3 regions of the Paenibacillus sp. 2TAB26 genome follow, and region 1 is predicted to be linked to each of the others. Evidence: riboswitches for the same ligand, from Rfam matches in the RefSeq annotation. Region 1 holds a riboswitch; each other region holds the start of a gene.
What was found. Region 1 has a riboswitch for ZMP and ZTP ahead of AB4Z50_RS11350 (IMP cyclohydrolase). Riboswitches for the same ligand answer to the same signal wherever they lie in the genome.

Region 1 (4,292 bases):
CATAGGTTAGGGCTGAGAAGGCTACTGTTGCAGAAATTAATGTTAGTGTTAGTTTTTTCATGATTGTAAACATCCCTTTCGCTTCGCTCTTTGAGCTTTTTTGTTTTTTTGGATAAAAAAAGGAGACCCAACAAGGCGCAGAACTGCGCTCCTATTGAATCTCTGGTGGTCCAGTAGATTATCTTCTTTTGTCATCCTACAAAATGGTTTTTCAACTCACTTTGAATATATTCCTATATTATTCCTCAAAAACGACCCTGTCAACGATTATTTAAATTTTTCCCATCGTTTTTGTCGGAATTAATTATATAGACACTAAAACGTCTGATTTTTATTTATTATTTTAAATTCCACCTTACGATCATCGGTATGAATAAACTTCACAAGCAATGAAATTTTATGATCTGCGTTTATGCTGCTCCAGTAAAATTGAGCCGTTTCATCCATTGAATCAAATAAAGGAACCTCCAGCGGTTCACCTTCAAGAGATCTCAAAATACCATTTTCTTCACCTTTATAAGTGTGAATGCAATGACCTATTCCTTTTGTAAAAGAATCGTAATGAAAGAAATGACGAATGCAAAATGACGGATCGTTTTGCCTTGTTTTCAAAATGGACAAGCTGTATACAGCTGATTCAGTATCAATAATACCGGAAATACGCGGTGTATAATGGGGAGCATCCGGTTCAAACTTTCTGCTTTTTAATGCATCTTCAAACGTTTCTTTTTTGCCATAAGCTTCATAGATGGTTTCAGTCTGATCTCCATTGGAAATGATGTGCATCCCATTTATACTCTTTATCGGATCATAAATAATCAATGAAGGGTCTTCCATTTTTGCCGCATCATATGCTCTATTTTTTACAAACTGATCATTATGCTCAAAGATTCGGTTGCGACTGTTCACGCTTCTGCCCATTATCCAATACACTTGAACAAAGTGTTTTCCTGACGGGCTCATCCCCACGATTATTGTTCTACCAGGATACGGATTATTAAATAACTGATCTTCATAGGATTGCAACATACTCACCTCAACCTTTTTATTTTATCTGAAAATAAAAAAAGCATTTGATCATCGATCAAATACTTTGCCCAGGCGCACGACATATGAAATAGGTGCTCCCTCGTGGTCATCCACGTTTACGCCAGTTACACCTACCTAAAATTTACATTTATTATAGTTCGATATCGCAATTGAAATCAAGCTCTTTTACAGACTAACTATGAAAGTTAACGCGTATATTTTCTAACGAACTGTATCGTGCTTATTATGCAGAAAACTAAGCGCTGCTGGATTCGCAAGCTATATTTTTGATTGTTGAGCAATGAAAAAAGGGCTGTTCCAAAAGTAGAAAAATCTACTTTCAGGACAGCCCTTCACTTATATAAACCTTATTTCACTTCAATTGATTTAACTGTACCATTGTCGCCTTTTACTTGTACATATTGACCAGCCTTCAGCTGCGAGGAGTCACCTGTGATGACTACACTTGGATCAATGCTGAATGTTGTGACAACTGCCTGTGAGTTTTCATATCGAGTAATGAGAGAAACCGTCGTCAATTTCGCCTGATTGTTGAACGTTAATGTATTAATAATTCCGTTCTCCGAGAAAGCTGTACTAACAGGAGCCGACTTCGTTACTTCAATAAATACGATACGATTAAGATACGTACGAACGAGTACCTCATCACCTGCTCGGAGTGAGCTCACTGGCGATTTTTTATCATCTCGGAAAATAAACGCATTCGAGTCTAATGCTAGTGAAACCTCCGTGTTATCTCCTTTAACAACCGTCAACTTGCCATCAGCAGGAGCTGCTTTTAGCTTGCCAGTAATGGCTTGTGCATCATGATTAGGCATTTCCGTATCTGTGCGATCGAGAAGCGCTGCCAGCTCTGCACGGGTTACTGGTTGATTAGGACGGAACGTTTTTCCATTCTTATCATTGTAGCCGGTAATAATACCTTTCTTCAAAGCAAGAGCAACATAACCTACAGATCCAGCAGGGATCTCTTTTGCATCCTTAAAGTCAAGCTTCGTATTATTGAGCGCCTTCGCTTCGTCTTCCAGTTTAAGCGCTTTTACGAGAAGAATCGTAGACCAAAGTCTTGTCGCGTTTGCTTCCGGTTTCACTTCCGATTCAGTCTCAGAGAATAGATCGTTCTCCAGCGCTACTGCAACGTAACCAACAGCCCAAGGGTATTTTTTTGCGATTTTATCCCCGTCATTAAATTGCAAATCCGTTTTCATTTTATCTGCTGATTCCGCTTGTGAGCGAAGACCCATCAATCTGACAGCAGCAGTCAACGTTTCAATACGGTTGATTTTCTGATTAGGCTTAAATGTACCATCCTCGTAGCCAGTAAATACGCCCTTCGACGCTAACCGCATAATGTATTCCATAGCCCACTTCAGATCGTCCTCATCTTGAAATTGCCATGTTACTTTATGTTTATCGTCCTTGTCATACTTGTCATCCTTGTCCTCATGACGGCCTTTATCATCATTACGATCGCCATCATGCCCTTTGCCTTTACCGCCATCTGCAAAAGCTGACGTCGCACCGCCTGCAAGCATTAGCAGCGCAAGCGAAGAAATTGCTGTCTTTTTCCACATGGTTTGTTTCATCAAGAAAGCCACACTCCTTTTTCGATTGCGGGTTTTGCCGCATTTTTTACCTTCGCCCATACGTTTCGGGAGAGGCAGATCGATTTAAGAGGGTGGCTTTCAAAATAAATTTTTATGATTGTTCCTTATCGGCCTCGCGTTTAGCTTTCAACCACTTAGGAGCACCTTTGTTTTTGCCTTCGCGCTTTCGCTCCACTTTCTTAGGAGCAGGCTTCGCTGCTGGCTTTGGTTTCGGCGGAGCAGTTACTGCTTTCGTCTCTACAAGCTTCGTTTGTTTCGGAGCAGCAGCTGCACTTTTATTCTCTGCAGCTCGCTTCGTTTGCAACGCTTCTGAGCGATCTGCAAGCTTCGCTTCATGGCGAGCCGCAAACGGTTTTGTTGCTTCTCGCAGCTCTTCCTCGCTAAGAAGCTTTCCTCTGAACATTGTCCGTTCTGTCAATTCGATGCCCAGCTGCTTGCGGAATTTCTCCATAATAAACAGCTCCTGCGGCGTAACAATGGAAACGACTGTACCAGGACGTCCCATACGGCCCGTTCGTCCTGCTCGATGCACATAATGATCCGCATCCGATGCAGGATCAAGCTGAATGACGAGCGGCAGACCTTCAATATCAAGGCCTCTAGCCGCAACATCCGTAGCTAGCAGCAATTGGCAGCGACCCTCGCGAAAACGTGTTAATGTTGCTGCACGGCGCTGTTTATCCGCATCCCCATACAAAGCCTCAACAGTAAAGCCTTCATAACTTAGCTTCGATTCCCAGTTGGAAATGTTGTCGGTATCATTTAGGAAAAGCAGCGCAGAGGCCGGGTTCAGCAAGCGAACAAGTCTTCTTGCCGTATCGGTTTTATCACGCTTATCGCTAACGATAAAATAATTATCGATCGTTTGTGATACGGTATGCTCCGGCGTAACCTGAATACGTTCTGGGTTTTTCATCCAGCGTCCTTCAAAACGAGCCATTTGATCCGGATATGTCGCGGAGAAAAAAGCAATTTGGTGCTCTTTACCGACACTATGCAAAATGATCTCGACCTCTTTTGTCGAGCCGAGCTGAAATACTTGATCCGCTTCATCAACTACAACATTTTTCACATCATTCAGCTTGAGCTTGCGCAGCTTAAGCAATTCGTGAATTCGCCCTGGTGTTCCAATAACCAGCTGCGGGCGCAGCTTCAATTTCTCTACCTGCCGCTTTAATGCTGCTCCGCCAATCAATTGCTGAACGCGAATGTTCAGCGGCTCCGCGTACACTTCTGCTACACGAACGATTTGCATCGCAAGCTCCTGTGTTGGAGCCAAAATAATCGCTTGAATCGCGCTTGAATGCGAATTCAGCTTCTGAAGAAGCGGCAACAAATACGCGAGCGTTTTACCTGTGCCCGTCTGCGACCTCGCTGAAACGTCGCTGCCTCCAAGCAATATCGGAATCGTATTTGCCTGTACATCCGTTGGTTCAATAATTCCATTTGCTGTGAGCTTATCCGACAGCAGTTCATTAATTCCTATTTCATACCATGTGTGCTTACTCATTTTTAATCCTCTCTCATTTAAACCTTTATTTTCGATTTAACATACCGCCGAATAGCCGATCAATGGTTCGCGGCAGCAATTGATATAGTTTAATACCAAAAGCTGCGGTTTTCGGCAGGTCAAGC
Region 2 (4,292 bases), on a different contig from region 1:
CCGTTCCCGACAAAAATGTACGGCAATCAAGTTTACCCTGCTGGCGACTATGAAGCCCTTCGTATTACACTTGGCGAAGGCGGCGGACAAAATTGGTGGTGTGTATTGTTCCCGCCGTTATGTTTTATCGATGCTGTAAGCGGTGAAGCATCAGCAGCAGCTGGAACAGAGACAGAGCAAGCATCAGTTGTGAAACCGAATAGTGCAGCGGCTAAGACAGCTTCCTTAGCAGCAGCTCCAGCAGATACTCCTTCCCAAGGCGAAGCGCCGGAAGCAAAATTTTTTATTTGGGAAATGATCGAATCTTTTATCAATTGGATTAAATCACTGTTTTCATAAGAAACGACAGCTGCACCTTTGAATGTAAAGGTGCAGTTGTCGTTTCTGCTTGTTTGCGGGTGCTTATGCTATAATAACGAATGAATGAACAATTTCAATTAAGAGCAAGGATTGAAGGATAGAGATGACTAAAACAAATGTATGGCGCGTAAAGCAGGCTCATGATTCTCAGCTGCGCGAACAATTATCGGAAGCTGCCAGCCAATTAAGAGAAGGCGGTATTATTGCTTTCCCTACGGAGACGGTTTATGGGCTTGGCGCGGATGCTCGCAGCTCGGCGGCGGTTGAGCGGATATTCACCGCAAAGGGACGTCCATCGGACAACCCTCTCATTGTGCATATTGCGGGTCGCAAGCAGTTAGATGAGCTGGTGCTGCCGTATTCGGAGCTGGCTTCATCGTTGATGGAACAGTTTTGGCCAGGGCCACTTACCATTGTACTGCCCGTTCGTGAGGATGCGTTATCGCCGCTCGTAACGGCTGGACTGTCTACCGTTGGTATTCGAATACCGGATCATAGAACAGCGCTTGCGCTGCTTGAGATCGCAGATTGTCCAATTGCTGCACCAAGTGCCAATCGTTCTGGAAGGCCAAGCCCAACACTTGCTGAGCATGTGCTGGAGGATTTGGATGGGCGAATCGATGGTCTTGTTGATGACGGTGCAACAGGCGTCGGCCTGGAATCTACTGTAATTGAGCTTGCTGGCGAGCATGGCATTCGTATTTTACGGCCAGGCGGCATTACGCGCGAAGCGCTTCAAGAAGCGGCACCCCATGCGTTGATTGATAGTGCCTCGATAGAAGAACCGGAGTCGGCTCCGCGATCACCAGGCATGAAATATACTCATTATGCGCCACAAGGGGAGCTTGAGCTTGTGCAAGGCCATTTTGAAGCTGTCGCAGCTTACATTCAAGATCAAGTAGAAGCTGCAAAGAAGCGCGGCGAGGTAACTGGCGTACTTGCTTTCGAAGAGAGATTGAATCGCTACGATGCAGATCATGTTTTCTCATTAGGAAGCGAGGCGGAGCTTGGCACAGCAGCACACCAGCTTTATGCCGCATTGCGTGATTTTGACGGGGCAGGCGCTCAGCGTATTTGGGCAGAGGCCTGCACGGAGCATGGGATCGGCGCAGCGCTTATGAATCGGTTGGCCAAAGCGGCTGGAAACCGAATTATTCGTGTATAGAAAGCACTGTAAGGGGAACGATCATTTTTGAAACAAAATTAGCTTGAAACCGCACTAGTATGTTTGTCCTCATGTCCGCATATGTTTGGTAAAGACTACAAGCGGACATGGGGGAGATAGGCTGTGATTGAAGCACAATTACAAGCTGGACAGTTTTTGACGCTGCTTATTATTGCGGTGGCACTCAGTCTAGACGCATTTTCTCTGGGACTCGGAATAGGGCTCAAAGGCATAAGGCTGCGAGATGTTTTGAAGCTTGGCATTGTAATTGCGTTGTTTCATATGATCATGCCGCTGGCAGGTATTTTTACAGGTCAATACGTGGGCTCCTTGCTTGGAGATGTAGCCACGACTGCGGCAGGCATTTTGCTAGTGCTGCTCGGCGGACATATGATTTATAGCTCGCTGCGCGGCGAGGCGGTTCAATCTTTTGACCATAAATCTTTTTGGGGCTTGCTCGTGCTTTCGCTTAGCGTCAGTATCGACTCGTTCTCAGTAGGCATTACGCTTGGGATGTTCGCTGCAAACATGTTGATGACGGTTTTACTTATCGGTCTGCTCGGCGGGCTGATGTCGATATGTGGTTTAATGCTGGGGCGTAAAGTCAGCGGTCAACTTGGCGAATATGGCGAGGCCATAGGCGGAGGAATTTTGTTCGTGTTCGGCATCTTGTTTATCTTTTAGAATATAAGTAAGAAAGCAGAACAATATTGCAGTCTTATTTTAAATTTCAAGTCAAAGCTGCTTTAGCATCTAAGGAACGCTGCAGGTGTTTTCGCTTAATCGTTGAACAGCTTGGAATAACGTGCAAAAAGGAGTTGGCAGTGTGAAACGTATTTTATTTGTATGTACAGGCAATACATGCCGCTCACCGATGGCAGAGGCTATGCTTCGCCGAATGGCTGCTCTAAGAGGGATCACCGTAGCCGTTCGCTCCGCAGGCATATCTACAATTGACGGACTGCCCGTGTCGGCTCATGCTGTGGAGACTCTTAGGCAGCGGGACATCGAGCACAAGAGCACGTCGCTGGCGCTGACGAGCGAGGCGGTTGGTTGGGCTGATATTATTTTGACAATGACGGTCAATCATAAGCGTGGTTTGCTGCAATGGCATCCCGAAGCGGTTGACAAAATCTATACGTTAAAGGAATATGCAAATCAAGACGCACAAGTGCTCGCGGATATTGAGGAGCTGGAGCAGCTTTATACAGAGCTTCATATGAAGCAGGCGCTTGGCCAACAGCTGACGACCGGCGAGAGAAGACGATTGCTTGAGCTGGAGCGTCGCATACCGAGCTTTGACATCGTTGATCCTTTCGGAGGCTCGCTTGCTATATACAGCAGCAGTGCTAACGAAATTGAGGACGCGCTCGTCAAGCTGCTGGACAAGCTTGCCAAAAGATAAGTATTCAGGGTTGCAGAAGTCATTTTTACTCCCATTCGATTGATTTTTGTAGCTGTATAAGATATAATAAAATGACAATATACGGTTTCCGATGTAACTGGCGACGGAAGTGGGTAACCACGGTGGAGCATCGGAATATACGGCCGGTCGCCTGGGCAAAGAGCAGCATGCTAATAAGCATGTCTTGCTCTTTTTTCGTCTTTTTGGGCAAAAATAGGTATACTAGCACTGTGATGTTTCATTTCTAAGGAGGTCTTTTGCGTTGAAAATTGCTATTGGTGCTGACCATGCAGGTTATCGTTTGAAGGATGAAGTTGTACCGTTTCTTCAATCGCTTGGTCATGAAATTGAAGATCTTGGTTGCAACTGTGACCAATCCGTCGATTATCCGGACTATGCATTGCCCGTATGCGACCTTGTTACGAGCGGCAAAGCAGAGCGAGGTATACTCATTTGTGGAACAGGTATCGGCATGTCGATTGCGGCTAATAAAGTACGCGGCATCCGCTGTGCGCTTGTGAATGATATGTTCTCAGCCAAAGCAACTCGGGAGCATAATGATACTAATGTTTTGGCGCTTGGGGAACGAGTGATCGGTCCTGGAGTGGCACTCGAAATTATTCGCATATGGCTTGAAACGCCGTTCTCAAATGGAGAACGTCATGTCGGTCGTGTTAGTAAAGTGAAACAAATTGAAGAACAGTACAGCAGCCAGTCCTAATTAGGGGGCATTCGCAATGAACGTAGACGAAAACGTACAGCTAGGAAGCATTGCAGAACAGGTTAAGCAAATTGTTCGGGAACTGGCAGCGGCAGGCAAGCTTGGTATGAGTCAGCTGCTAGTAATCGGTGTAAGTACTAGTGAGGTTCTTGGTCATCGCATCGGGACTTCGGGCACCATTGAAACGGCTGCACAAATTTACGCAGGCGTTGAAGCGGTTCGCAGCGAAGTTGGCTTTATTCCCGTTTATCAATGCTGTGAGCATCTGAATCGCGCGCTTGTCATCGATCAAGCTTCCGCAGAACGATTGGGGCTTGATATTGTAGGTGCAGTGCCAGTGCCTAAAGCGGGCGGATCCATGGCAGCTTATGCCTATCGCCAGCTGAAGGAACCTTGTTTGGTGGAAACGGTGCAGGCGCATGCGGGCATCGATATTGGTGATACGTTTATCGGTATGCATTTGAAGCGGGTGGCTGTTCCCGTTCGTCCGACGATTCGTGAAATTGGCGGAGCTCATGTCACGATGGCTATCACTAGGCCAAAGTTAATAGGCGGCTCCCGAGCAGTATACGAGCTTAGCGAGAATCTAACGGCGGAGCAATCTGCTGGAACTTGCGAATAGTTGATTAATAGCTATAATA
Region 3 (4,292 bases), on a different contig from region 1:
CCGCTCCGCGCCTGCTACCCCCGACTGAATCATATTGTATTGATTGGCGACCTCATTCAAAGGGCCGGAGAATTGCTTTGAATAACCGAGAAAGCTTATGATGACGTCCACTGATGCGTGGCCGTGAATCGCCAGCCAGCCGCCGACACCTGCAATGATCAAATAGCTGATATGACCAAACATGTTCATGAACGGGCCCATCGTACCCGAATAAATTTGGGCTTTGGTTCCGACTTTCTTCAGCTTCGCATTAGCGGCGCTGAACTGCTCAGCCATTCGCTCCTCTTGATGAAACAGGGCTACGACCTTCTGTCCCGATACCGTCTCCTCGATAAAGCCGTTAAGCCCGCCAAGCTCCTGCTGCTGTCCTTTGAATTGACGCTGTGTTACCTTCGCAATTCGCTTCGTTACCAAAACAATGACCGGAATAACAATGAGTGCTACAAGCGTTAGCCACACATTTAAGAAAAGCATCATCGCGAACGAACCTATGAGCATGATGACGCTTGAGATGATCTGAATTAAGCTTTGGTTCAGCGTATTCGTAACATTGTCGATGTCATTTGTCGTGCGGCTCATGAGCTCTCCGTGATTTTTACTTGCAAAAAACGGAATAGGCAGCTTCTGCAAATGATTAAATAATTCCTTGCGAAGGCTCCATACGGTCCGCTGCGACACATCAGCTAAATATAGGGCTTGAAGCCAGCTGACTAAGCTGCCAGCCGCGTATATGCCAAACATAAGCAAACAAATAGAAAGCAGCCCATCGTATCGCTTCGCAATAATATAATCATCCAAAGCTTTGCCCAAAAAATAAGGACCAGCGAGCGTAAGTCCTGCGGCAACTATCGTTAGTGCAATAACCGCCAGCAGTCTAGCGCGGCCATGAAGCAAATAAGTTCCAATTCTTCTTAATGTCGTTAGCGTATGATTCATCTATCAAGCTCCTTGCTGGGAAAAGGCCATTTTCTGGTATAGCTTGCTTTGTTCAAGAAGCTCCTGATGCGTGCCAATGGCTGTAATTCGACCATTCTCAAGCACGATAATCCGATTTGCCTGCTGTACGGATGCAATTCGCTGACCAATGATAAGACAAGTGCTGCTCTTCATAATCTCTTGCAACGATTTGCGTATGAGTAAATCCGTTCTCAGATCAACCGCGCTTGTACAATCATCAAGGATCACAATTTTGGGTTTCAGCAGCAACGTCCTAGCAATGGACAACCGCTGCTTTTGGCCGCCGGACAGATTGACCCCGCGCTGGCCAAGCAGCGTATCATAGCCATTCTCCAGCTTCATAATGAATGCATGAGCCTCAGCTGCCTTGGCTGCTGCCTCTATTTCATCCTGACTCGCATCCGGCTTGCCATAGCTGATATTGTCACGAATGGTTCCACTGAACAGATGCGCCTGCTGGAGCACCATTCCGATTTGGCCATGCAGCTCTGCAGAAGCGATCTCGTTAATCGGATAGGAATCAATGCGGATCATTCCCTCTGTCGCTTCATAAAACCTTGGAATGAGGCTGACCAGCGTTGATTTTCCTGAGCCGTTCACCCCTACGATCCCAATCGTCTCGCCCGGCTCTATATCCAGATCTATGTCGTGAAGTATGTTTTTCTCCGAGCCTTCGTAGCAGAAGCTCACATGGTCAAAAGTTATTCTGCCAGCTTGAATTTTTTTGGACTGCTCGTTAGCTTTTCGTTCAGCTGTCCATTTATCTGCCGGAACCTCCAATATCTCGTTAATGCGGTCAGCAGAAGCCTTGGCCCGAGAGATTGCAATCAATTGATTTCCAAGTCCTAGAGTAGAAAAGAGAAGCTGTGTAATATAAGTTAAAAAGGCGGCGAGACTGCCCACCGACAGCGCCCCGTGCTCAGAGAGCATTCCGCCATACCATAATGCAGCTACAATACTAAAATTAAGAATGATCGACACAAGCGGCGTATTAAGCGCAACGATCTTAGCTGCTTTTAGACTGGCATGCAGTAGATTTGAGTTCGTTTCATTAAAACGTTCTTCCTCGTAATCGGACCTTACAAATGCTTTCACAACGCGGATACCAGACAAGTTTTCTTGCATCACGGTATTCACTTGATCAAGCCGGTGCTGCATCATTGAAAACAGAGGAACGGTAATCCGAGTTGTAATGATGAGGAAGAGAGCTAATAAGGGTATCATTGCGAGCAAAATAATAGACAGGCGCGGGCTTATTACAAAAGCCATGACCAGACTGCCGATAATAATAAATGAATTTCGTGCAAATACGCGGAGCAGCAGCAATACTAAGTTCTGAATTTGTGTGACATCGCCCGTCAGTCTCGTCACGATAGAGCCTGAACCAAAACGGTCAAGCGATCGAAGCGAYAGCGACTGGATTTTTTGAAACAGCTCCTGCCTCAGATCAGCTCCAAAGTTTTGCGACGCTATCGTCGAGAACACCGTACAGCCGACACCTGCTATTAGTCCGATTAATGCGGCGATCAGCATTTTGGGCGCGGTGTTCGCGATTGCTGTGAGATCACCTGCTATAACGCCCTCATTCACAATGCTCACCATGAACCGCGGCTGCAGCAAATCCATGAACACCTCTAGCAGCATAAACAACGGTGCCAGCACAGCGCTCAGCCAATATTTCCTCAAAAATCTTGTGAGCTTTAACAACTTACCACCTCTATCTCCCATCATTTTGCGCAAACTGCAATAAAGAGGGCAGCGCGACCCGCTCCCTCTTGGTAAAGTAATTATAGCATCCATCCTCTCGTTTCTACACCTAAATAATCATAAAATTACGTTAATGACTCGCTTTTGAACTTTCCACCTGTTAAAATCAAAATACCAATAAAAAGCTGTGCGTAACTGGCGGAACATGGGCAACCATGAGGAAGCGCACAGATCATTAGCCGTACGCCTGGGCAAAGGTAAGGGGACATACCCCTTGCCTTTTTATGTTTTTTTAACATTTATTTATAAGGGGCTGAGGTAGAAGATGACGGAAAAACTGATTTTGGATGGAGCCATTGTGGCCGATGCTATTAAAGAGCAGCTGAAAGCAAGGGTTGAGACTCTTAGCACGCGGGGAATCATTCCATGCTTAGCGACAATACTAGTAGGCGATGACCCTGCCTCTGAAACCTACGTTCGAATGAAGGGAAATGCATGCAAGCGGCTTGGCATTGATTCCAAACGTATTCATTTGAACAAAAACATATCCACAGATGATTTAATTGATGTTATTTTGCAGCTTAATGCAGACCCGCTTATTCACGGCATCCTCTTGCAGCACCCTGTACCGCATCAAATTGATGAGCGTGCTGCCTTTGAAGCGATTAGTATCCATAAGGATGTTGATGGTGTAACCGCGTTAGGTTTTGCTCAAAATGCATTTGGTTATGCCCAGTATCCGTCATGTACCCCTGCTGCTATTATGGCTATTCTTGATTACTATGAAATCAAGGTTGAAGGCAAACATGCCGTCGTCGTTGGACGAAGCCCGATTCTAGGCAAACCCGTTTCTCAGATGCTGCTGAACCGCAATGCAACCGTAACAACCTGTCATTCCAAAACAGAAAATTTAGCGGAGCTATTGCGCCTTGCCGATATCGTCGTTGCTGCAGTCGGCAAACCAAGCTTTATTCAAGGGGAATGGATTCGCGATGGCGCTGTAGTGCTTGATGCAGGGTACAATAAAGGGAATATTGGGGACGTTGACTACGAGGCATGTCTAGCAAAAGCAAGTGCGATCACCCCTGTGCCAGCAGGCGTAGGTCCTGTTACGATCGCCACGCTTCTGAAGCATACGGTTGACTCCGCTGAGCGATTTGCACTTCATTAAGAGATATAGGAAGAAAAACGAGGGGATCTTATTTGCTGCTTTGCAGCTAAGATCCCCTCGTTCGTTCTATAGGATGTCTACACATCCCGTTCTAATAAATACCTCGCTGTAAACTGATCGGTAATGAGTACATTCGTGTAGCCGCCGCGCAGCGCGCCATAAATGCCATCTACCTTCTTCGCTCCGCCTGCCACAAGTATCGACTGGTCCTTGCGTTTCAGTTCATCGAGACTGATTCCAATCGTGCGCTGGTTCATGAGTGTTGAACAAATATTTCCTGTAATATCGATATAGCGTGAGCATATATCGCCAGCTGCCTTCTCGCGAATAATTTCCAGATCGGAATCTGTGAAATAATTGGCTCTAATTAATACAGAATCATCCGTAGGGGCTCCCACGGTTACAACGGCAATATTAGAAAGCTTCCCTAGCTCCAAAATATTGCGGATATGGCGAT

Region 2: linked by a shared signal. The riboswitch ahead of rpiB (ribose 5-phosphate isomerase B) and the one ahead of AB4Z50_RS11350 (IMP cyclohydrolase) in region 1 are both predicted to bind ZMP and ZTP.
Region 3: linked by a shared signal. The riboswitch ahead of AB4Z50_RS23355 (bifunctional 5,10-methylenetetrahydrofolate dehydrogenase/5,10-methenyltetrahydrofolate cyclohydrolase) and the one ahead of AB4Z50_RS11350 (IMP cyclohydrolase) in region 1 are both predicted to bind ZMP and ZTP.

The regions. Positions count from the first base shown of each region.
Region 1 covers NZ_JBFRGC010000009.1:11,812-16,103, forward strand. The annotation lists gene AB4Z50_RS11345 (hypothetical protein) at 1-61, opposite strand, end outside; gene AB4Z50_RS11350 (IMP cyclohydrolase) at 316-1,029, opposite strand; ZMP/ZTP riboswitch at 1,089-1,168, opposite strand; gene AB4Z50_RS11355 (S-layer homology domain-containing protein) at 1,398-2,636, opposite strand; gene AB4Z50_RS11360 (DEAD/DEAH box helicase) at 2,749-4,167, opposite strand; gene AB4Z50_RS11365 (SDR family NAD(P)-dependent oxidoreductase) at 4,193-4,292, opposite strand, start outside.
Region 2 covers NZ_JBFRGC010000001.1:169,734-174,025, forward strand. The annotation lists gene spoIIR (stage II sporulation protein R) at 1-339, shown strand, start outside; gene AB4Z50_RS00750 (L-threonylcarbamoyladenylate synthase) at 464-1,525, shown strand; gene AB4Z50_RS00755 (manganese efflux pump MntP) at 1,649-2,209, shown strand; gene AB4Z50_RS00760 (low molecular weight protein arginine phosphatase) at 2,352-2,930, shown strand; ZMP/ZTP riboswitch at 3,014-3,094, shown strand; gene rpiB (ribose 5-phosphate isomerase B) at 3,193-3,651, shown strand; gene AB4Z50_RS00770 (TIGR01440 family protein) at 3,668-4,273, shown strand.
Region 3 covers NZ_JBFRGC010000021.1:123,103-127,394, forward strand. The annotation lists gene AB4Z50_RS23345 (ABC transporter ATP-binding protein) at 1-936, opposite strand, end outside; gene AB4Z50_RS23350 (ABC transporter ATP-binding protein) at 940-2,643, opposite strand; ZMP/ZTP riboswitch at 2,846-2,924, shown strand; gene AB4Z50_RS23355 (bifunctional 5,10-methylenetetrahydrofolate dehydrogenase/5,10-methenyltetrahydrofolate cyclohydrolase) at 2,990-3,835, shown strand; gene AB4Z50_RS23360 (sugar-binding transcriptional regulator) at 3,913-4,292, opposite strand, start outside.